3 regions of the Ochrobactrum sp. SFR4 genome follow, and region 1 is predicted to be linked to each of the others. Evidence: predicted binding sites of a transcription regulator. Region 1 holds the regulator's gene; each other region holds the start of a gene.

Evidence for each region. The regulator LexA, encoded in region 1, represses DNA repair genes until DNA is damaged. The targets are predictions, from matches to a motif close to TGTTCNNNNTGTGTTCNG.
Region 2: the regulator LexA is predicted to act here: its motif matches at 1,522-1,539, upstream of uvrA (excinuclease ABC subunit UvrA).
Region 3: the regulator LexA is predicted to act here: its motif matches at 3,526-3,543, upstream of parE (DNA topoisomerase IV subunit B).

The regions. Positions count from the first base shown of each region.
Region 1 is NZ_JAAPBB010000003.1:96,289-104,184, reverse strand. It holds gene HBA93_RS04600 (SurA N-terminal domain-containing protein) at 1-1,775, shown strand, start outside; gene trpD (anthranilate phosphoribosyltransferase) at 1,828-2,850, shown strand; gene trpC (indole-3-glycerol phosphate synthase TrpC) at 2,852-3,649, shown strand; gene moaC (cyclic pyranopterin monophosphate synthase MoaC) at 3,653-4,129, shown strand; gene HBA93_RS04580 (molybdopterin molybdotransferase MoeA) at 4,163-5,383, shown strand; gene lexA (transcriptional repressor LexA) at 5,590-6,312, shown strand; gene HBA93_RS04570 (ComEC/Rec2 family competence protein) at 6,531-7,896, opposite strand, start outside.
Region 2 is NZ_JAAPBB010000012.1:1,861-9,756, forward strand. It holds gene HBA93_RS13800 (DmpA family aminopeptidase) at 1-576, opposite strand, end outside; gene uvrA (excinuclease ABC subunit UvrA) at 1,744-4,665, shown strand; gene HBA93_RS13810 (NAD(P)H-hydrate dehydratase) at 4,753-6,312, opposite strand; gene HBA93_RS13815 (P-II family nitrogen regulator) at 6,690-7,028, shown strand; gene glnA (type I glutamate--ammonia ligase) at 7,095-7,896, shown strand, end outside.
Region 3 is NZ_JAAPBB010000003.1:252,719-260,614, forward strand. It holds gene HBA93_RS05265 (Y-family DNA polymerase) at 1-184, shown strand, start outside; gene HBA93_RS05270 (nucleoside/nucleotide kinase family protein) at 205-879, opposite strand; gene parE (DNA topoisomerase IV subunit B) at 1,130-3,331, opposite strand; gene HBA93_RS05280 (DMT family transporter) at 3,777-4,709, shown strand; gene lipB (lipoyl(octanoyl) transferase LipB) at 4,919-5,662, opposite strand; tRNA gene HBA93_RS05290 (tRNA-Leu) at 6,521-6,605, opposite strand; partial or broken gene HBA93_RS24725 (patatin-like phospholipase family protein) at 7,168-7,743, opposite strand.

The sequences.
Region 1 (7,896 bases):
GCGGCAATGCTGTTCTGGAAGCCGGAGGTTCATCCGTATCGCCGACTGAGTATCGTCTGGCCTATGACCGTCAGGTGATTGCTGTTTCCAACCAGCTCCGCCAGCAGCTTACCCGCGATCAGGCTAAAGCACTTGGTATTCCGTCACAGGTAACCGGTCAGCTGGTTGCAGGCGTACTGCTTGATGAACAGGCGCGCCAGATGGGACTGGGCATGTCGAAAGACCACCTCGCCCGTCTCACCGGTGAAGATCAGGCATTTCTGGATTCCAGCGGCCGCTTCTCCAACACCCAGTTTAACGCAGTGCTGCGTCAGGCCGGCATGAGCGCACAGGACTATTTCAACAGCCGCACTAAATATGCGCTGCGTCAGCAGATCGTTGAAGCTGTGTCAGACGGCATGAGCGCGCCGGACACATTGTTCAAGGCACTGGCGCTTTATGACGGTGAAAGCCGCACGGTTGATTACATTACCCTAACTCAGGAAAAAGCTGACACGATTGCTACACCTGACGATGCTGAACTGAAAAAATGGTATGACAGCCATCTCGGCAATTACCGCGCACCGGAATATCGTAAAGTCAGCTATGTGCCGCTTGAAGCGCAGGACATTGTCAACGAAGCTGATGTTATGCCGGAAGAGATTCAGGAATATTACAAAAAGAACATCGCCCGCTTCTCAACAGAAGAAAAGCGTACTCTTGAGCAGCTGAATTTCGCTAATGAAGAAGAAGCAAAAGCGGCTTCGGATAAAATCAAATCCGGCACCAGCTTTGCTGATCTCGTTACCCAGAGCGGTAAAAAGCCTGAAGATGTTAAACTCGGCACATTTGTAAAAGGCGATCTGCCAGATGCAGTGATTGCTGATGCGGCTTTCGCACTGCCTGCCAATGGTACAAGCGATGTTGTAAAAGGCGCATTCGGCCCTGTGCTGCTGCATGTCAGCGCAATTGAGCCTGCAGCTGTGAAAACAGAAGCAGAAGTTACACCGGAAATCCGCAAAACTCTGGCTCTGACACAGGCGCTGACCTCATTGAATGCGGTTCATGACTCATTTGAAGAAGAACGCGGTAATGGCGCAACATTGGCGCAGGCTGCTGAAAAGCTGAAACTTAAAGTTAAAACCGTAGAAGCTGTTGATGTGAACGGTAATGCTCCGGACGGTAAGCCGGTTGCCGATCTGCCGCAGCTGCCGTCCTTCCTGACCTCTGTTTATCAGTCTGATCAGGGCATTGATAATGATGCACTGCCAACCCCGACCCGTGGCTATATCTGGTATCAGCTGGATGGCGTGACACCTGCCCGTGACAAAACATTTGATGAAGTCAAAAATCAGGTTGCAGCCGAGTGGAAACAGGATGAAGCAGCAAAGCGCCTGATAACCAAAGCTGAAGAGCTGCGCAAGCGCCTTGAAGCCGGTGAAACTCTGGACGTTCTTGCTCAGGAAGCCGGCGTTGAAAAACTGACCAAACGCGGCCTGACCCGTACGGCTACAGATTCTGAACTGTCAGAGGCTGCGGTTGCACAGATCTTCGGCGGCGCGGACAATCTCACAGGCGTTGCAAGCGGCATCAATAAAGAAACCCAGATCCTGTTCAAAGTGATTGAGACAACTGAGCCTGCCGGTGTCAGCGCGGAAAGCCTGCCACAGGGCACACGCGATGCGATTTCCTCACGCATTGGCGACGACCTGCTGGAACAGCTGGTTGGCCGTCTGCAGAGCGAATATCCGGTTAAAATCAATCAGACCCTGATGGATCAGGCTCTGTCCTTCTAACGCCTTCTCTCTTTGAAGGCAGGCGGAGCCTCACTAAAGATTCGAGTACACTATGTCAGATTTCAAAAGCTACATTGCCAAAGCTGTTACAGGCACACCTTTAACTCAGGCGGAGTCCAAAGCAGCGTTTGACATTATGATGTCCGGTTCCGCCACCCCTGCCCAGATCGGCGGTTTTCTGATGGCTCTGCGTATGCGCGGTGAAGCCGTTGCGGAAATTGCAGGTGCTGTAGAATCAATGCGGGCGAAAATGATCCCCGTTGATGCACCTGCCGGTGCAATTGATATTGTCGGCACCGGCGGCGATCAGTCCGGCTCTTATAACGTGTCCAGCTGTGCAGCCATTGTGACTGCGGGCGCAGGTGTGGTCGTTGCCAAACATGGCAACCGCGCTCTGTCCTCCCGCTCCGGTGCGGCAGATACGCTGGCAGAGCTCGGCATTAATATTGAAGCCGATCCGGCAACCATCAGCCGCTGCATTCATGATGCAGGTCTTGGCTTTATGTTCGCGCCGATGCATCATTCTTCAATGCGTCATGTCGGCCCTGCCCGTGTAGAGCTTGGCACCCGCACAATTTTCAACCTGCTCGGCCCGCTCGCCAATCCGGCTGGTGTTAAACATCAGCTTGTCGGCGTTTTCTCCCGCGACTGGGTACTGCCGATTGCCAAAGTGCTGAAAGAGCTCGGTTCCGATCATGTCTGGGTTGTTTATGGTGATGGTCTGGATGAAATGACCACCGCTGGCACCACCAATATTGCAGCACTGCAAAATGGTGAAATCACCGAATTTGAAATCACACCGGAAGAAGCCGGCCTGAAGCGCGTAGCTTTTGACGCTCTCAAGGGCGGCGATGCCCAGCATAATGCGGCAGCCCTGCTGCGCGTACTTGGCGGCGAAGCCGGTGCTTATCGTGACATCGTGCTGCTCAATGCCGGCGCTGCACTCGTCATTGCCGGTAAAGCCAGAGATATTAAAGAAGGTATTGCCCTTGCTGCCCAGTCGATTGACAGCGGCGCGGCAAAAGCCAAACTCGATCAGCTGATTGCTGTATCGAACAGCAAGACAAGTGAATGAAATGACCGATATCCTCAAAAAGATCGAAGCTTATAAGCTTGTTGAAATTGCAGAAGCCAAATCACGTTTGCCATTGGCAGACGTGAAAAAAGCTGCTGCCGATCAGTCACCTGCCCGTGGCTTCCTTAAAGCACTGGAAGCAAAGCAGGCTGCCGGTTCTTTCGGTCTGATTGCGGAAATCAAAAAAGCCAGCCCGTCCAAAGGTCTGATCCGTCCGGATTTTGATCCGCCTGCATTGGCAAAAGCCTATGAAGATGGTGGTGCGGCCTGTCTTTCAGTTCTGACAGATACACCAAGTTTTCAGGGTGCACCGGAATTCCTGCAACAGGCACGCGCGGCCTGTTCCCTTCCTGCCCTGCGCAAGGACTTTCTGTTTGATCCTTATCAGGTCTATGAGGCACGTCATTGGGGTGCAGATTGCATTCTCATTATCATGGCAAGTGTTGATGATGAACTGGCTAAAGAGCTGGAAGACACAGCCTTTTCACTCGGCATGGATGCATTGATCGAAGTGCATGATGAAGCTGAAATGGAACGGGCTCTCAAACTGTCCTCGCGTCTGCTCGGCATCAACAACCGTAATTTACGCACTTTCGAAGTCGATCTCGCAGTATCTGAACGTCTGGCAGCCATGGTGCCGGATGACCGTCTTCTGGTTGGTGAAAGCGGTATCTTCACGCATGATGATTGCCTGCGTTTGCAGAAATCCGGCATCTCCACCTTCCTGATCGGTGAAAGCCTAATGCGCCAGCAGGATGTGGCCAGAGCAACCCGCAAACTCCTGACCGGCAAAGAGTAAGTTATGAGCAAGCTGACACATCTCGATGAAAGCGGCGCTGCGAATATGGTCGATGTCGGTGACAAGACCGACACTGTGCGCATTGCGACCGCATCGGGCTGTGTCACGATGCAAAAGCAGACGCTTGAGCTGATCCTTTCCGGCAATGCCGCCAAAGGCGATGTTATCGGCACCGCCCGTCTTGCCGGTATTATGGCTGCAAAAAAGACCTCTGATCTGATTCCGCTTTGCCATCCATTGATGCTGAGCAAAGTCTCGGTTGATATCGAGCCGGATGAGGCACTGCCTGGCTTGCGGGTTAGTGCGACAGTCAAACTGACCGGCAAAACCGGCGTGGAAATGGAGGCACTCACGGCTGTCTCCGTCGCCTGCCTGACGATTTATGATATGGCAAAAGCTGCCGATAAAGGCATGGTCATAGGCAATATAGCCGTCGACAGCAAAACCGGCGGTAAATCCGGCGACTGGCAGCGTTCTTAGCATATCGCTCTTATTTTTTACGGGGTAGGTTTCATGGCATTATTACCGGTTGATGAGGCTTTGCGGCTTTTGCTGGCGGATAAAATGCCTTCCGGCCATGAGCACGTCGCCCTGCATGAAGCCGGTGATCGTGTTCTCGCCACTTCGATTTTTGCCTCATTCAATCAACCGCCTTTTGATGCCTCGGCCATGGACGGTTATGCCATACGCTTTGCCGATGCCGAGCAGCTGCCCGTTATATTGAAAGTCATCGGCGAATCTGCTGCAGGCAAAGGCTTTGACGGCATGCTCAAATCCGGTGAGGCTGTGCGTATTTTTACCGGTGCGCCAATGCCTGCCGGTGCCGACACGATTGTCATTCAGGAAGACACGCAGCAGGAAGGTAATCTGGTTACACTGTTACGGGATGTGAGCAAAAGCCGTCATATCCGGTTCAGCGGGCTGGATTTTAAAGACGGTGAATGCTTGCTGCAAACCGGTCATCTGCTTGATCCGGCATCGCTCTCTTTAGCGGCAGCGTCCGGCCATGCGCAATTGCAGGTCTATAAACGCCCTAAAACAGCTATTCTTGCTACAGGTAATGAGCTTGTACCTGCAGGCACTGTTCCTGCGGCAGATCAGATCGTCAGCTCCAACAGTTATGGTGTCGCAGAAATTGTACGGCGCAATGGCGGCACGGCAGATGATCTTGGTATTGTGCCGGATGATTTGGCCCTTATCGAGCAATCCATTCGTAATGTCGCTGCTTCGGAGGCCGATATTCTGATTACGCTGGGCGGCGCATCTGTCGGTGATCATGATCTGGTGCATAAGGCACTGACCAATTGCGGCGTTGAACTCGGCTTTTACAAAATCGCCATGCGTCCGGGTAAGCCACTCATGTTCGGCCAGCTGGATCGCGAAGGCAAAGCGCCCCTGCTCGTTCTTGGACTTCCCGGCAATCCGGTCTCCAGCCTCGTCTGCTCCTATGTGTTTCTGGCACCTCTGGTTGCGCGTCTGGCAGGTAAAGCCGCGACCACATATATTGCCGGCGCCAGACTGGCACAGGACATGGCCGCCAATGGTAACCGCCGTGATTACGCCCGTGCAACTCTGACCCGCAACAGCGACGGTGAGTTACTGGCAACGCCTCTGCCGGTGCAGGATTCCTCCATGCTGACCGTCATTACCTGCGCGGATGCTCTGCTGATCCGTGAGCCTTTTGCGGAAGCAGCCAAAGCCGGTGATCGCTGTCAGATCCTGATGATACGCTGAAATTCTTTAAACAATCGGATTAATCACTTTTAAAGCCTTGCAGAACAATACTGGAACATATAGTGTTCGTTCTGGGTTTGTTTTAAAAATTGATTCTCGCTACCGCGCCCCGTGCATGCGGTTATGCGTTTAGTCTGCACGACTTCATTATCTGCCACCATAATTTTAGTAACCGGCAGATAATATAAAGGCTTTGGGAGCGTATAATGCTGACGCGTAAACAACATGAATTATTGCTGTTTATCCATGACCGCCTGAAGGAAAGCGGCATTCCCCCTTCGTTTGACGAGATGAAAGAGGCGCTCAATCTCGCTTCCAAATCCGGTATTCACCGTCTGATTACAGCTCTGGAAGAACGCGGTTTTATCCGCCGTCTGCCAAACAGAGCGCGTGCGCTTGAAGTTGTGCGTTTGCCGGACTCGATTGCGCCGGGTCTCAACAGCCAGAAGAAATTCTCACCAAGTGTCATTGAAGGCGATCTCAGCAAAAAGAATGTCACCGAACTGCCTAAAAAAGCCGCGCCTGCGACAGAATCGGAAGCACCTGCCGGTATCAGTGTTCCGGTGATGGGACGTATTGCAGCCGGTGTACCGATTTCCGCCATTCAATCACAAACCCATATGATTACCCTGCCGCCGGAAATGCTTGGCAGCGGTGAGCATTATGCGCTGGAAGTCAAAGGTGACTCGATGATCGAAGCCGGTATTCTCGATGGCGATACAGTGATTATCCGCCGTGGTGATACCGCCAATGCCGGTGAAATTGTTGTGGCTCTGGTCGATGATGAAGAAGCGACACTGAAACGCTTCCGCCGCAAAGGCGCATCTGTTGCGCTTGAAGCTGCGAACCCTGCTTATGAAACCCGTATTTTTGGTCCTGACCGTGTGCGTGTTCAGGGTAAGCTGGTTGGTCTGGTACGCCGCTACTAATATGCATCGGAGCGAAAACCGGCCAACCGCCGGTTTTCGACTTCAGACGATTGATTACAGATATTTCATTTTTGAATGAAACATGACAGGTCATTTTGACAGTGTTCTGACCAACAGAGCGATACAGATCGCACTCTGTAAATTACATATTTTAGTGCATCTTTGTACCACAACTATGCACTCATAATTGCGGCACTCATTGAACAGGCGTGACAGTCCTATTTCGGATCTTCCAGATTGCGGGCAGCACGGGACCAGAGACGATAGCCATGCCAAGGTCGTTGCGGCTCTCCCACTGCAAACACGACCGAATCCTGTTCCGGCTGGTATGCTGAACCAGCTTGATGTATCCGCATTCCGGAAACAGAGCTTTGCAACATATCTGAAGTATGAATTTGCGCTATGTCTGTATTACTACGACTATCCGGTTTCAGATAAATCTCCGCCACACCTCGTAATGCCAGTTGCTGGCGGGTGATTATAACTGGTTCTTTTCGCGTTACTGCCGGTGTAATGCGACTTTCATTTATGTCAGGGCACGATAGGTTTCCCGCATAAGCGAGAACGATAATGTCACCGATATTACAGGCGATATCTGCAGCAGGCCGGTTTTCGGCATAAGCCAGCACCTGCTCGTTTTGCAGATCAAAACTGCATAACCCATCCTCACAGACAAAACCTCCGGAATGTGCCGCACTGCTCTTATCAGGCGTTTTAATCTCATGAATTCTATAGGCCTTGCGCCAGTTATCAGTTGTGAACGCAGCTGGTCGCTGGCGGTTCACATAGAGAATATTATTCTGACGCACAGCAACCAGTCTGGCATCTTCCGAGATAATAATATCCGGCAAAGTATTCATACTCAGCACGATCCCGCCAGCCATGAAAAAAAACAACGATATCAGCCGCAAATGACTGTTGAGGATCATTGCTGTAAGCAGAGCAGCCGTCCATAACAACACTACAGGCACGGGTAACAGACCGGGTATCAGATCAGGGGAAAGTCCGGCAACAAAATGGGCAATCCATTTGACCAGTTCAATGCCTTTGCCCATTACCTGTAAAGGCAGCCATTCAAGCCCCAATGGCATCATCAATAGTGACAGAACCGCAAAAGGCATGATCAGCACCGAGATCACCGGCAATGCCAGTGCATTTCCCAGCATTCCAAGCGGTGCCATATTGTTAAAGTGAAAGGCTGCAAAAAGCCCGCTGGCGATGCCGGCCAAGAGTGATGTCCCCGCAACTCCGCCCAGCCAAAGCCTGAGCTTGCTCCCCAATCCCGTCTGTCGCGTCACTCGTTCGTTGTTTTGTCTCTTGCGTAATTTCCACCACGCAAAACCTGCAATCAGCGCACCGGTTGCAGAATAGGACATCTGAAAACTCGGCCCCAAGATTTCATGCGGTGTCACAAGAATACTAAACAGCGCTGCAATCGCCAGATTACGCAAGGTCAGAGCTTTGCGATCTAAAATCACGGCACAAAGCATCACGGCCAGCATGATAAAACTACGCTGTGCCGCCACATCAGCACCGGATAAAGCCAGATAGAAACCGGAGGAAAACAGTGAAATCAGTGCGGCG
Region 2 (7,896 bases), on a different contig from region 1:
CGTACCACCTTTAAAGTGAAACAGGTTCATACCGGTGCCGCCGCCGACATTCCCCTCGGCAATTTTGCCGCCCGCAGCATTATCCAGCGCGGCATAGACATGCTCTTTCTTCACATGCATGCCGTTAATATCGTTCAGAATACCATCCCATGTTTCAGCAACCACCGGCAGAAGCCAGTAAAGGTCTTTGAAATGCGGCCCTGTCAGATCATTATCAATCAGCCAAGACACCACGGAATCCCGCACCACACCCACGCTGTGTGTATTGGTGATCGCAATCGGTCCTTCAAGGAAACCGCTCTCCTCAATCCATGTCGTGCCGGTCATCTCGCCATTACCGTTGAAAGATGTCCAGCCGGCAAAAACCGGATTAAATGTCTTTCCCCGTGGCAGGATAGCAGTGACACCGGTGCGCGCAGGGCCTTTGCCGGTTTCAAGCCTGCCCTCGCCCTCAATAATCGTCGAATAACCAACGGTCACGCCTTCAACATCGGTAATGGCATTATTCGAACCTGTTGTTCCTGTAAACGGAATACCGAGATCGCGTGCGCGCGGTTTATGCGATGTGCTTGTCATTAAAAATTTCCATATTCTGCAATCAAACAACTTCGCGATAGGCAGGAGCCACCTCGCACAAAACTGTTACAGACAAAAAACAACGTCTTTGTCCTGATTTTTGAGAACCCTCCGTAGCGGTATGTCGTCATGCTCCCCGATACCGCCGCGGGCATATAAGCACCGCAAATTTATCCGCGCAATTGCTTTCATTCCACCGTTACCGTCAGGTTTATGTCATCATCAGAATTTTGGGGAGAAGATAAATCAGGGAAGAGGCACATCTGCCTCGGCAACAAGTTTATACAACATACAAAAATGCCCTGCCGCTCACTTATTTTGGCGCGCAGGGCTTTTGATTGGGGTTCATCCCATTTTGCCGGTAGTCATTCGCCGACAAGATTTCAAATATCTGCCATGATGGCAGTTTATTTGCAGTAGAGATAAATTGTTGCTCTTTCAGTAAAACCACACTTCAACTTTCATTTGTGACAGTCTGGTTCCGAACCGCAGATATAGCATTCAGCCATATTTTCAGAACCGTACCACTTTCAGCAAATCCGTAACTGCATCATCTGTTGCCGAAGCATTCAGACAGGTAAATTGCGTTATTGACCATTCTATTCAAACTATTTTTCAGATAGCTTTCACAGAAATCCGGTAGTTTCAGAAAAAACATTATTTTTCGACGATATAATATCGTCATGCATGGTCAGGTGGACTCATCCTTATATTCCTCCTGTTTCGCGCGGAACAGTATAAGTTCCTGTCTGGGCTTTCGCCCGTCTTCAGCTGTTCGGGACTTACATCCCTTTCCTCCGCTGATGCTGAAGACAATTTCAGTGTGCTCTCAGGACAGCGCATCGTCAACTGATAGGTTTTCACATTATATTACATCGTCATTTGATGAACTTAGACAAGAAATCCTGCTTTGCAGCGATTACAACCAAAATCTGACTGGACTTAAGTTCATATTTTGTTCTATAACCTTTTGCAAAATTGCGGGAAAGCAGCTGGACTGTCATTAGTGCAGCGCAGTTTCGCAGAACAGAGTACAAATCCGGTCAATATTGAGTTTGAGCAGAGCACACCTATATAAATGTCTGAGTTTCGGCTGCGGACAGAGTAATCTCTGCTTGTCTGATTTAACCGGCCAATTGTTATGCATCCAACGCAGGCACAATGCTGATGAGCGATCAAAAATTTATCTCCATTCGCGGCGCCCGCGAACATAATCTGAAAAATATTGATATTGACCTTCCCCGTGACAAGCTGATTGTCATGACCGGCCTGTCCGGCTCGGGCAAGTCATCGCTCGCTTTCGATACAATCTATGCGGAAGGTCAGCGTCGTTACGTTGAGAGTCTTTCAGCCTATGCGCGCCAGTTTTTGGAAATGATGCAAAAGCCGGATGTTGACCAGATTGATGGTCTGTCTCCTGCCATTTCTATTGAACAGAAAACAACCAGCCGCAACCCGCGCTCAACGGTCGGTACTGTCACCGAGATTTATGACTATCTGCGCCTGCTCTATGCACGCGTTGGTGTTCCTTATTCTCCGGCTACCGGCTTGCCGATTGAAAGCCAGACAGTCAGCCAGATGGTTGACCGTGTGATGGCTTTTGAAGAAGGCACCCGCCTCTATATCATGGCGCCGATTGTACGCGGCCGTAAGGGTGAATACCGCAAAGAGCTCGCTGAACTGCAGAAAAAAGGCTTTCAGCGCGTCAAAATTGACGGTGTTTTCTATGAAATAGCTGACGCACCGGCGCTGGATAAGAAATACAAGCACGATATTGATGTGGTTGTTGACCGCGTTGTGGTGCGTCCTGATCTGGCTTCCCGTCTGGCCGACAGTCTGGAAACCTGCCTGCAACTGGCTGAAGGTCTGGCAATTGCAGAATTTGCTGACAAGCCGTTACCACCGGAAGAAACCGCAGCAGACAGCGTCAATAAATCCAAAAACGACACCCATGAGCGCGTGCTGTTCTCGGAAAAGTTCGCCTGTCCTGTCTCCGGCTTCACGATTGCTGAAATTGAACCGCGCCTGTTCTCCTTCAATAATCCGTTTGGTGCCTGCCCGACCTGTGACGGCCTTGGTTCACAGCAGGCCATTGATCCGAACCTGATTGTGCCGGATGAAACTCTGCGCATGAAAGACGGGGCAATCGCGCCTTGGGCAAAATCCTCTTCGCCTTATTACAATCAGACTTTGGAAGCACTGGGCAAAGCCTATGGTTTCAAGCTGACAGATAAGTGGCAGGATTTGAGTGAAGATGCCCAAAAGGCTGTGCTTCATGGTACCAAAGGCAAAGAAATTACCTTTGTTTATAAGGACGGCTCGCGCTCTTACGAAACAACCAAGACATTTGAAGGTGTTATTCCTAATCTGCAGCGCCGCTGGAAGGAAACTGATTCCAACTGGTCGCGTGAAGAGATCGAACGCTATATGTCGGCCACCCCTTGTCCGGCTTGCGCAGGCTATCGCCTGAAACCGGAAGCACTGGCAGTTAAAGTCGGCAAGATGCATATCGGCCAGTTAACGGAAATGTCGATCCGCAATGCAGATCAGTGGTTCAGCACGATTGACCAGCAGTTCAATGATAAACAGAACGAAATTGCTGCCCGTATTCTGAAAGAAATCCGTGAGCGCCTGCGCTTCCTCAACGATGTGGGGCTGGATTATCTGTCACTGTCGCGTAATTCCGGCACACTGTCCGGCGGTGAAAGCCAGCGTATTCGCCTCGCCTCGCAGATCGGCTCCGGTCTGACCGGCGTTCTCTATGTGCTCGATGAGCCATCCATTGGCCTGCATCAGCGCGATAATGCCCGTTTGCTCGACACACTGCGTCACCTGCGTGATCTCGGCAATACCGTGATCGTGGTTGAGCATGATGAAGATGCTATTCTCACTGCCGACTATGTCGTTGATATTGGTCCGGCAGCCGGTGTTCATGGCGGTCAGATTATTGCTAAGGGCACACCGTCCGAAGTGATAAACAATCCAAATTCTATCACCGGCAAATATCTGTCCGGCGCTTTGCAAGTTATGGTTCCGGCAGAACGCCGTAAGATTACAAAGTCCAAGCGTATTAAAGTTGTCGGCGCCCGTGCCAATAATCTGAAAAACGTAACCGGTGAAATTCCGCTCGGCACCTTTACCGCAGTAACCGGCGTGTCCGGTGGCGGTAAATCCACATTCCTGATTGAAACCCTGTATAAAGCTGCCTCACGTAAAATCATGGGCTCCCGCGAACATCCGGCAGAACACGACCGGATTGAAGGTTTGGAACTGCTGGATAAAGTGATTGATATTGATCAGTCCCCGATTGGCCGTACGCCGCGCTCCAATCCGGCCACTTATACCGGTGCATTCACACCAATCCGCGACTGGTTCGCCGGCCTTCCGGAAGCAAAGGCACGTGGCTATCAGCCTGGTCGTTTCTCATTCAACGTCAAAGGCGGGCGCTGCGAGGCCTGTCAGGGTGACGGTGTTATCAAGATTGAAATGCACTTCCTGCCTGATGTTTACGTGACTTGTGATGTTTGTAACGGCAAACGCTACAACCGCGAAACACTGGAAGTTCTGTTTAAAGGCAAGAGCATCGCCGATGTTCTTGATATGACGGTTGAAGAAGGTGTGGAATTCTTTGCTGCGGTGCCAAGTATCCGCGACAAGATGGAAACGCTGAACCGCGTCGGTCTTGGCTATATCAAGATCGGCCAGCAGGCGACCACCCTCTCCGGCGGTGAAGCCCAGCGCGTTAAACTCGCCAAAGAACTATCCCGTCGCGCAACCGGCAAGACGCTGTATATTCTTGATGAGCCAACCACAGGTCTGCATTTCCATGACGTTGCCAAACTGCTGGAAGTGCTGCACGAACTGGTCGATCAAGGCAATACGGTTGCTGTTATCGAGCATAATCTTGAAGTCATCAAAACCGCTGACTGGGTATTGGATCTCGGCCCTGAAGGCGGTGACGGTGGTGGTGAAATCGTCGCAGCCGGTCGTCCGGAAGACATCGTCGTGGAACCACGCTCCTATACCGGCCACTTCCTGAAGGAACTGCTGGAACGCCGTCCTGACGGAAAAACACTCGCAGCTGAATAAATAAAAACGCCGCCTCATAAAACAGGCGGCGTTTTTATTGAATAATACGAGAACGAAAAATCAGTTCTGTGGCCTGATTTTCTTATCTCAGTGCTTCCCGTTTCTCAGGGATATGCTGTCATTTGAGAGCAAGCCGTTTTTCTCAAGCTTTGCCCATATTTTTACAATCAGGTCAGGCATATCTTCGGCGATTAGGCCGGCCGGTGCTTCCTCAGCAAAACAATTTGCAGTTTCCGCATGTATCCACACCGCCGCACAGGCAGCCTCAAAAACCGGCATGCCCTGTGCGCATAGCCCTGCAATAATACCGGTCAGTACATCACCGGAGCCGGCAGTTGCCAGTAATGCATTGCCATTACTGTTAATTGCAGCACGGCCATCCGGTGCGGCAATTACCGTATCCGCGCCTTTATAAATCACTACACTATGGCTGAGCTGAGCAGCTTGCCGCGCTTTCTCAACCTTACTCTGACTATCTGTAACCAATCCGCCGAATAACCGCTGAAACTCTCCCTCATGCGGTGTCAGTACCAGCGAACAGCGTGATCGTTCTGCGGCAGCAAACAGTATTTGCGGCGGATCTTTAAATGCCGTGATTCCATCAGCATCCAGAACCAGTGCTTCCAAACCGGCTTCATCTGCACTATCCGCCAGTAATGCACATACCAGCTCCCGCGCCCTTGGCAGATCACCAAAGGCAGGTCCCAGAACCGCGGCTTTGACTTTTCTTGCTCTGATAAAATTCAGAACGTCAACAGTTTCACCTAACGGATACAGCATTGTGCCCGTCAGATGCGCGGCATGAACAGGTAATGCGTCCGGCGGTGCAATCATTGTCACCAACCCCGCCCCTGTACGCGCAGCGGCTGCAGCACTCAGACGTGCAGCACCGGTGGACATCATCCCGCCGGAAAACACCCCGACATGGCCACGTGTGAATTTATGGGCATTGATCTGAGCAACAGGCAGAACATCACGCCAGAGCTCCGGCAGATTTTCATAAAGCCTGACCGGTATTGTTTCGAATACCGTATTTTCAATGCCTATATCGCGGACATGCACTTCACCGCATAACTCACGTCCCGGCTGTAATAAATGCCCGGGCTTCTTACGGAAAAACGTAACCGTATGCTGCGCATGCACTGCCTCACCCTTAACCTGCCCGTCCAGTCCGGATACACCGCTTGGCAGATCAATGGCACAGACAGATACACCGGACATGTTCAGCCTTGTGATACAAGTTGCCAGCGCTCCGCTTACATCTCGCACAAGCCCCGCACCGAGCAAAGCGTCCACAACCAGCGAATAATCTTCAGGTATAAAATGGTGAAGCGGCAGAACCTGCCCGCCCGAAGACAAATAGTCAGCATAGGCAAGAGCCGCCTCACTGTTCGTTTTGGGTTGTTCCGTATAAAAACAAGCCACAGATATGCCCGCCGCCTTCAATAGCTTTGCGACGACATAGCCATCGCCGCCATTATTGCCGGAGCCACAGAGCACAGCGACAGAACGAACATCAGGCCAAAATCTGACAATCTCTTCAAGCACCGCCTGACCGGCGCGCTGCATCAGACGATAACCTGCAACACCACCCGTAATGGTAATCCGGTCAGCTTGCCCCATCTCTTCCGGCGTCAACAACTCCATATCAGGCTCCTGCGAGAATGCTTATTACTTCACACATGCTTATTTAGAACGCACAATGCCTAAATTTTAGGCAACTAAAATCCGGTATTCATATTTATCACTGCCATTTCTTCATGCAAAGGCAACGCAGATGCAGCCTTGCCTGAAATTTCTGCACATTCTTTGCCGTGTGTGAATTTCACCTTTCGGCATCATTTGAAAATAAATTAAACATTTCAACAGGCTGCATCAAAGACTGCCAATTAAAATTCTGCCTGCCCATAAAAAATTATAAAATTTTACCCGTCAGATTATAAATTCGCAGATTTTGGCATGATTTATGCTTATGATATTTCAAGGCCATGTAAGGCTCAGAAATAAACGGAGGCAGCATTCTGATGAAAAAAATCGAAGCTATCATTAAGCCTTTCAAACTTGATGAAGTCAAAGAAGCACTTCAGGACGTAGGCCTGCAAGGTATCACCGTTCTGGAAGCCAAGGGTTTCGGCCGTCAAAAAGGCCATACTGAACTGTATCGTGGCGCGGAATATGTTGTTGATTTTCTGCCAAAGGTAAAAATCGAAGTCGTGCTTGCCGATGATGCAGTCGATGCAGCGGTAGAAGCCATCCGTAAAGCCGCGCAAACCGGCCGTATCGGCGATGGTAAAATCTTTATCTCCAGCGTTGAAGAAGTGATCCGCATCCGTACCGGCGAAACCGGCCCTGATGCTATCTGATATGTAAGCCACCGGTTTTCCGGACAAAATTTTCTCAGTTTAACGTCGTTCAATAGGAAAATGCATATGACGACCGCCCATGACATTCTGAAACTGATCTCCGACAACGACGTAAAATTCGTTGACCTGCGTTTTACTGACCCTAAGGGCAAGCTGCATCACGTCACTATGGATGTGGGTATGGTTGATGAAGAAATGTTTTCTGACGGCGTTATGTTCGACGCCTCCTCCATCGGCGGCTGGAAAGCCATCAATGAATCCGACATGGTTCTGATGCCGGATCCGGCTTCCGCGCACATGGATCCGTTCTTTGCAGCATCCACACTGGTTCTGCTTTGCGATATTCTGGATCCGGTTACCGGTGAAAACTACAACCGCGATCCGCGCGGCACTGCCAAGAAAGCAGAAGCCTATGTGAAATCACTTGGCATCGGCGACACTGTTTTCATCGGCCCGGAAGCTGAATTCTTCATCTTCGACGATGTAAAATATAAGAACGATCCTTACAACACAGGTTTCAAGCTGGATTCCAGCGAACTGCCATCGAATGATGACACCGATTACGAAACCGGAAATATGGGTCACCGTCCGCGTGTTAAAGGCGGTTATTTCCCTGTTCCGCCAATCGACAGCTGTCAGGATATGCGCTCGGAAATGCTCACAGTTCTGTCCGAAATGGGCGTAACCGTTGAGAAGCATCACCACGAAGTTGCAGCCGCTCAGCACGAACTCGGCGTGAAATTCGACACCCTCGTCGCTAATGCCGACAAGATGCAGCTCTTCAAATATGTGGTTCACCAGACTGCAAATGCCTATGGCAAGACCGCAACCTTCATGCCGAAGCCGATCTTCGGTGACAATGGCTCGG
Region 3 (7,896 bases), 160 kb from region 1:
TCTGTTTGATGAACCGCAAGACAAACAGCGTCAGCAGCGCTGGGAACAGGTTTCAGATACGCTTGACCGCGTGCGCAAGCAATTCGGCTCGGATGTACTGAGTCTCGGGCCATCCATTGCTCCCGGCTCTTATATTGGCGGAAAAATCGCTTTTGGCCGCATTCCTGATCTGGATGATTATTGATCCGCTTTCACGCAGGGCGCTTAAACGCAGCCAGATGGAGCAGATTCCGGTTGAAACAGAATATCGGCATGACCTGAGAGTGCCTCAAAATACGGCATAGTATATGTCTGCCGGAGGCGTTCCATAGACATAAAGTGATCCGTATTGCCGTTGGATCGCTTGTGTCCGCGCTGCACGGTAACTTCAACCGGAGCATCAACCAGAATGGTGAGGTCTAAAGCAGTTCTGACCGGCTCATGAAGAAGATAAATACCATCACATAACACAATGGACGGAGTATTTTCAGACAAAGCAATATTGTAATGCCCGTCCAGATCGCCAGTTTTCCCGTTCCATGCGCGATTATAACTATAGTGCCCGTTCGCTCTTAAGCCATGGATGGCAGTGACAATATCGTCATAGGCATACCAGTTCTGCGGATTTTCAGCAAAGGCGATATGCTCTGTTATGCCGGAGGCATAGGCACTCTCAATGCTTGCCTGACGGTCAGCATAGCTGTGTGAAGAGAAGCGGTCACAGCTCAGATGTACAATATTGAAACCTGATATTGCTGTGAGCTGCCGACATAAAGTAGTTTTTCCGGCTCCTGCTAATCCGCATATTCCGGCGATTATAACACTTTTATTGGCCGCTTCAGACTCAAGTCGTTGCCGGAGTTCATCAATTGTCCGGATTGTAGTTTTTGCGGCACACATCGGCAGCTCCGGTTGAACGGTCTTGGCAATTCTGATCAGGATATAATGCCAGAGTTGGAGCGCACCTCCAAAAATGTGAAGCGCCTATGCAGGGAAATCAGTTCGCCGGACTGACTTCTTGTCCTGTTTCGGCCGGAACAAAATGCGTGTGAAATCAAAAGAGCGGTTCTGACGTTTCCGTATTCACCGAAACCGCCCCGGATGTCTGATATCATCGCTAATGTACAAGGCGAAGCCTTGAGGCAAAGCCTTAAATATCCAGCTCCTGAACGAATTCAGCATTTTCCTGAATAAACCGGAAGCGGGCTTCCGGCTTGGTGCCCATCAGGTCATCCACCGTAGATTTGGTCGAGCCGTTTTCATCTTCCATCAGATCTACGCGCAGCAAAGTACGTTTCTTCGGATCCATGGTCGTTTCTTTAAGCTGGTCAGCACGCATTTCGCCAAGACCCTTAAAGCGGCCGATTTCGATCTTGCCTTTGCCTGTAAACATAGTGCGAATCAGCTCATCTTTATGCGCATCATCGCGGGCATAGGCAACTTTACCACCCTGACTGAGGCGGTAAAGCGGAGGTACTGCAAGATAGAGATGGCCGCCGGTAATCAGATGCGGCATTTCCTGATAGAAGAAAGTGATGAGCAACGAAGCAATATGCGCACCATCGACGTCAGCATCGGTCATGATGATGATGCGGTCATAACGCAGATCATCTTCACGATAATTCTTGCGCGTGCCGCAACCGAGTGCCTGCACCAGATCACCGATCTGCTGGTTGGCTGTCAGCTTGTCGCGTCCGGCACTGGCTACGTTGAGAATTTTACCACGCAACGGCAAAATTGCCTGATTGGTACGGTTACGCGCCTGTTTGGCAGAGCCGCCCGCCGAGTCACCCTCAACGATGAACAATTCCGCACCGGCAGCCGAATTCTGCGAGCAGTCAGCCAGCTTGCCCGGCAGACGCAATTTTCGTGTTGCAGTCTTGCGGGTGGTTTCTTTTTCCTGACGGCGACGCAGGCGCTCTTCCGCACGCTCAACCACCCAGTCGAGCAGTTTGGAAGCTTCCTGCGGGGAGGCTGCCAGCCAATGGTCAAACGGATCGCGGATCGCATTTTCCACGATGCGCTGCGCTTCAACCGTTGCCAGCTTATCCTTGGTCTGGCCGACAAATTCCGGTTCGCGAATGAAAACCGACATCATACCGGCGGCAGAGATCATCACGTCATCAGTGGTGATCACTGAGGCGCGTTTATTATTGGTCAGTTCCGCATAGGCTTTCAGGCCGCGTGTCAGCGCCAGACGCAGACCCGCCTCATGCGTACCGCCTTCGCCGGTCGGAATAGTGTTACAATAGGAATGAACGAAGCTGTCTCCGCCATACCATGCAATCGCCCATTCAACGGCACCGTGACCACCTTGTTTTTCAGTCTTACCGGAGAAAATCTCTCTGGTGACCATAAATTCTTTACCAAGCGAGGCAGCGAGGAAGTCTTTCAGACCACCCGGAAAATGGAAAACGGCTTTTTCCGGAATGCCTTTTTTCGGATCGAGCAAAGACGGGTCGCAGGACCAGCGAATTTCAACACCACCAAACAGATAGGCTTTTGAGCGCGCCATACGATAAAGGCGCTCAGGATCAAATTTCGCGTTTTTACCGAAAATATCCGGATCGGGGTGGAAACGCACACGCGTACCGCGGCGGTTATGCACTTCTCCCAGTTCTTCCAGATCGCCCAGCGGCAAGCCACGCGAAAAACGCAAACGATAGAGACGGCGGGCACGCGCCACTTCCACTTCCAGCAGGTCGGACAGTGCATTAACCACGGAAACACCAACGCCGTGCAGACCACCGGAGGTTTCATAGGCCTTGCCGTCAAATTTACCGCCCGCATGAAGCTTGGTCATAATCACTTCAAGTGTGGATTTGCCCGGCACCTGCGGGTGAATCTCAACCGGAATACCGCGGCCATTATCACTGACGGTCAGGAAGCCTTCTGCATCGAGATTAACATCAATGAAATTGGCATGACCGGCAACAGCTTCGTCCATCGCATTGTCGATGACTTCAGCAAACAAGTGGTGCAGTGCTTTTTCATCGGTACCGCCGATATACATGCCTGGACGCAAACGTACCGGCTCCAGCCCTTCAAGAACACGAATGGCGGAAGCATTATAATCGCTGCCATCGGAACTTGCCGGAGCTGAACGGAGTTCCGCGACAGGTGCAGAAGTCGGAGCAGGGCGAAGCTCTGCTGCAGGCTTTGAAACAGGCTCAACGACAGCAGGTTTCGCGACAGACGCAGGGCGTAACTCTGTTGCTGGTTCTGCAGCGGGTGCAGGCTCAAGAGGAGACGAAACAGTTTCGGCAACACTGACCGGAGATTCAGACTGTATCGCCTGACGTCCGCGTGCATTGCTGAGAATATTCGAAAAAAGATCGTCGCTATTATCCATGTGAAATGGCTGGCCTGTTCGTTCAAATAGATACGGAGCATTTTGCGGCTGAAAGAATACTCCAGCTTCGCATAAATGCGGGAAAACAAAGTTACGAAACGGATTTTCTGTTTCAGGAAAACCAGAACCGCCTCGGAATTACGGAAAATCGAATCACAGATAGTTTGGCATGTTTATATCGCTAAAGCGATAAAGGTTCTCTTTACGTTCCTGTTTAAATGCCGGTAATCCTGACTTTTCCGCAGATTTATTTTGTTTGAACAATTATGACGGAATTGTCAAATCATGCCGCAGCCAATTCGCTGCCGCGCAGCAGGCTCTGTGTCCTTATGGTGACGGTTTGACACAATCAGACAAGGGGCGGGAGAGAGTGGTTGCTTAAACACAGAAGCCATGATGAGAACAGAGAATGAAATGAAGGCGGCTTTGCTGCAGGGGAATTAAAATGCAAGACCGGTTACAGCCGCATGTGCGCGGAATGATTACGATGATCTGTGCCATGCTTATTGTGCCGCTTATGGATGCAACCGGCAAATGGCTGGCAATGGAAGAGAATATTCCGCCGGCTACCATCAGTTTCATGCGTTTTTTTGTGCAGGGACTGATTAGTTTAGGCGCAATTGTTCTTTTCAGTCGCGGGCTTGGTCTTAAAACAGAGCATCTCTGGGGTAATCTGTTTCGCGGTTGCCTGCTTGCACTCGGCAGCCTGTGTTTTTTCACGGCAGTAAAATATATGCCGCTTGCTGATGCGCTGGCCGTGTTCTTTGTTGAGCCGCTTATTCTTACGGTTCTTTCAATGATTTTTCTTAATGAGAAAGTAGGCTGGCGTCGCCTTAGTGCCGTGCTGGTTGGCCTGCTCGGAACTGTCATTGTAATTCAGCCAAGCTGGAGCGTGTTTGGCTGGGTGTCGGTTCTGCCGATGATTTCGGCTTTTCTATTCGCAGTTTATCTGGTGCTGAACCGTAAATTCGGTCTCAATGAACGCCCAGTGGTTATGCAGCTTTATGCCGGCATCGGCGGCAGTATCATGGGGCTTGCCGTTATGGTCTTCGGTGAGGTGGCGGCTATTCCGGATCTGCAATTTGTATTGCCTGCCTCGCTGTTCCCGTGGTTCATGCTGATCATGATCGGTGTCTTTGCAGCCAGCGGGCATTTGCTGGTAGTGCAGGCATTTCAGCTGGCACCGGCATCAATTCTTGCACCGTTTCAATATGTTGAAATCGTTATGGCAGTGACCGTGGGGCTGATCTTTTTCGGTGATTTTCCAAGCCTGTCAAAATGGTTTGGTATCGCCATTATTATCGGCTCGGGCATTTATGTTTTCATCCGCGAGCAAAAGCGTAGTGCTGAAGCGGAGAAGGTAATGCTTTCCGTATAAGTGAAAGAAAAGGCGGTTTAAAAGCTTTTCCGGTAAAAGTGCGAAACGCCTGTGCGGGGAAATCAGTTCATCGGACTGATTTCTTTTCCCGCTCCGATACGTTGGATAATGTGTAAAACAAAGATTTGGAGCGTTCCAAAATTCAGCTTTAATCGGAATCGCTCCAAATTTTTTTCTTATTTAAAACAATATGTTGTTTATTGTTTTTGCTATTTTACATCACCAAAAACTTCGGTGAAGCTTTGCTTTAGCGCCACATCCAGATCATCCATGGAAACTGGTAGCCCCAGATCAACAAGGCTTGTCACGCCATGCTCGGCAATGCCGCAGGGAACAATGCCGCTGAAATTTTCAAGTTGTGGTTCTACATTGATCGAAATGCCGTGAAAGCTGACCCAGCGGCGCAGACGAATGCCGATTGCAGCAATTTTGTCTTCAGCCATCGAACCATCGGCGAGACGAGGTTTTTCAGGGCGCATAACCCAGACACCCACGCGATCTTCGCGGCGCTCACCTTTGACATTAAAGCTGTCGAGCGTGCGGATGATCCATTCTTCGAGTGCTGCCACAAAGGCACGAATATCTTCGCGACGTCGTTTCAGATCCAGCATGACATAGGCCACGCGTTGCCCCGGACCATGATAGGTGAACTCGCCGCCGCGCCCTGTCTTGTAAACCGGAAAACGATCGGGTGACAGCAGGTCTTCTTCACGCGCACTGGTGCCTGCAGTGTAAAGCGGCGGGTGTTCCACAAGCCAGACCAGCTCATTGGCTGTACCGTCACGAATGGCGGCAACGCGGGCTTCCATAAATGCTTCCGCATCAGGATAAGTTGTCAGCCCGTCAGCGACCTGCCATTCAACAGGTGGTGAGCCGTCAGCAGCCTGAAAACGCGCGGATAGATCATTACGGTTTGTCGCGGGGCGACTCTGTGCAGGGGAATTTTCTGTCATGATGGCATTCAGGTAGAGACTGCAGTTCAAAAAATCCAGATGGCAAATTGACCGCTTTTCACAGCAAGGCCTGGCATTTGTTTATCTGCGACCTGAGATTTACAACCGGATGAATATGATTGTGGACTTACTGGTCGTTTGTCGCCTAACAATGGCGCGGCACTTCGCATCTTCCTGTCTGAAATAACTGTATAGGACGCAAGTGCTGAAGTGGGGGGAGTTGCAATGAAACTACTTTGGAAAAGGACGCTGCAAGTCCACATCTTGTTGTGGGTAGTGCTTGCAATTGTGTCTTACGCAACCGCCGGAATCTATGCATTTGTGAGTTGCTGGCCTTTTATCTTGATTATACCGCCTCTCGGTTTTGTTTTTATTTTTCTGTTCCTGTGCAGTTTAGTGACTTTGATACGCTGGATATTCTATCAGCAGTTTCGCACGAGGCGTTCATTTATAATTGAGAGTCACATCATGATAATTATTTTTGGTGCAGTCATTTGCCGGGTGGCCGCGGATATCGCGGTTGGTCAGGTCAGCTGTCTTTAGATACGATTATCCCGCCTCTGTATGATGAATTTGTATGCCTTCGACGAGGGGACAATCCGATTCATGGCTGCAGCTATTTGCTGGTTGTGCAAAGCTTCAGGCTTGGCTTCACTGCAAGGCATATGAGTTTGTTGTGAGGAATAACTGTCTGAGGTGTTTTGAGGATTTTTAGGCGGTACTGCCAGATGTCGCTCAGGTCTGAATTGTGTAATTCAGATGTAAATCAGTCGTAGTTTTTCCGTGCACGCAGATGAGTGCATTGGGAATTCTGATTTAATTATGTTTTTGAAAAATCAAAATTCTCTAAAGAGAGAATGGTGCGGTCGAGAAGACTCGAACTTCCACGGGTTGCCCCACAGCGACCTCAACGCTGCGCGTCTACCAATTCCGCCACGACCGCACTGTGTGGTAGAAACCGAATTGCTTCGGTGAGGGCGATGTAGCAAATCACTATTGCAGTGACAAGCCAAATTATTCGTTTCATTGCATTTTTTTAAAAGTAATTCACAGAACCGTGTTTTTCTCCTGTAAAATCGCGTTTTTATAATCTCTTCAATAGGATGGAGAGGGAGTATTTTTCTTCATGAGTGTTCGGTCAGGCATATTTATTGGAATCGCGTTATCGACAAGCTGGAAAAGATTCGCTTTTTGCACCTGTTTTTGATTCAAAAGAGTACGCGTTGCAGCCTTTCAATATTTTCCAGCTGTTTGCGGGTTTCCTGATAGCCGATATCAATAGTTTCGGCCGCACGGTGAAACTCGGTCAGGCCGATATGGCCGATACTCGGCATTAATGCGATATCCGGCGGATCGCCGGCCATACGGGCGCGCGAGATTCTGTCTTGTATAATATTGAAGGCATCCATCATCACGCCTGTTATGCCCAAACGTGATTCATGGCTTATTACCCCTGCCTGAGAGCTGACAATATCCTCCTGTCCGGCACGTGCAGGGCTGGTATATTTTACAACAGCTGCGCGGCCGAACTGGTCGTAGTTGAGATTGACGGCCAATACCAATTGTTGCTCATAGGCACGGCATACGGAAACCGGAACCGGATTGACTAATGCGCCGTCAACAAGCAGGCGGTGGTCGTAACGAATTGGTTCAAAAACGCCCGGCAACGCATAAGAGGCGCGCATCGCCATAATAAGCGAGCCGGTGGAGAGCCAGATCTCATGGCCTGTGCGTAATTCCGTAGCAACAGCCACATAAGGACAGGGCAGGTCATCAATATTCAACCCGTCGAGATGTTGGTGCAATTTGCGATCCAGTTTCATGCCGCCGAATAATCCGCTGCCGCGGAATGTAATATCCATCAGGTTGAACATGCGTCTGCGTGTAAGGGAGCGTGCAAACTCCTCCAGTTCATCCAGTTTTCCTGCCAGATAACAGCCGCCGACAAGTGCCCCTATTGAGGTGCCTGCGATCATGGAGATTTTGATATTAGCTTCATTCAGGGCGCGCAATACGCCGATATGCGCCCAGCCGCGTGCTGAGCCGCCCCCTAAAGCAAGGGCAATTGGCTGGGGTGTTTTAAGAATAACAGGTTTGGGAGATTCTGCTTGAGCCGGTGTGTTGGCGGCAGCATTCGTGCGGCGGCGCGGTACCCATGACAGCATGCAATATCTCCCGAATATACCTGTGGTTATGACCAGAATACAGGAACCAGTATATTCAGACTATGGCTT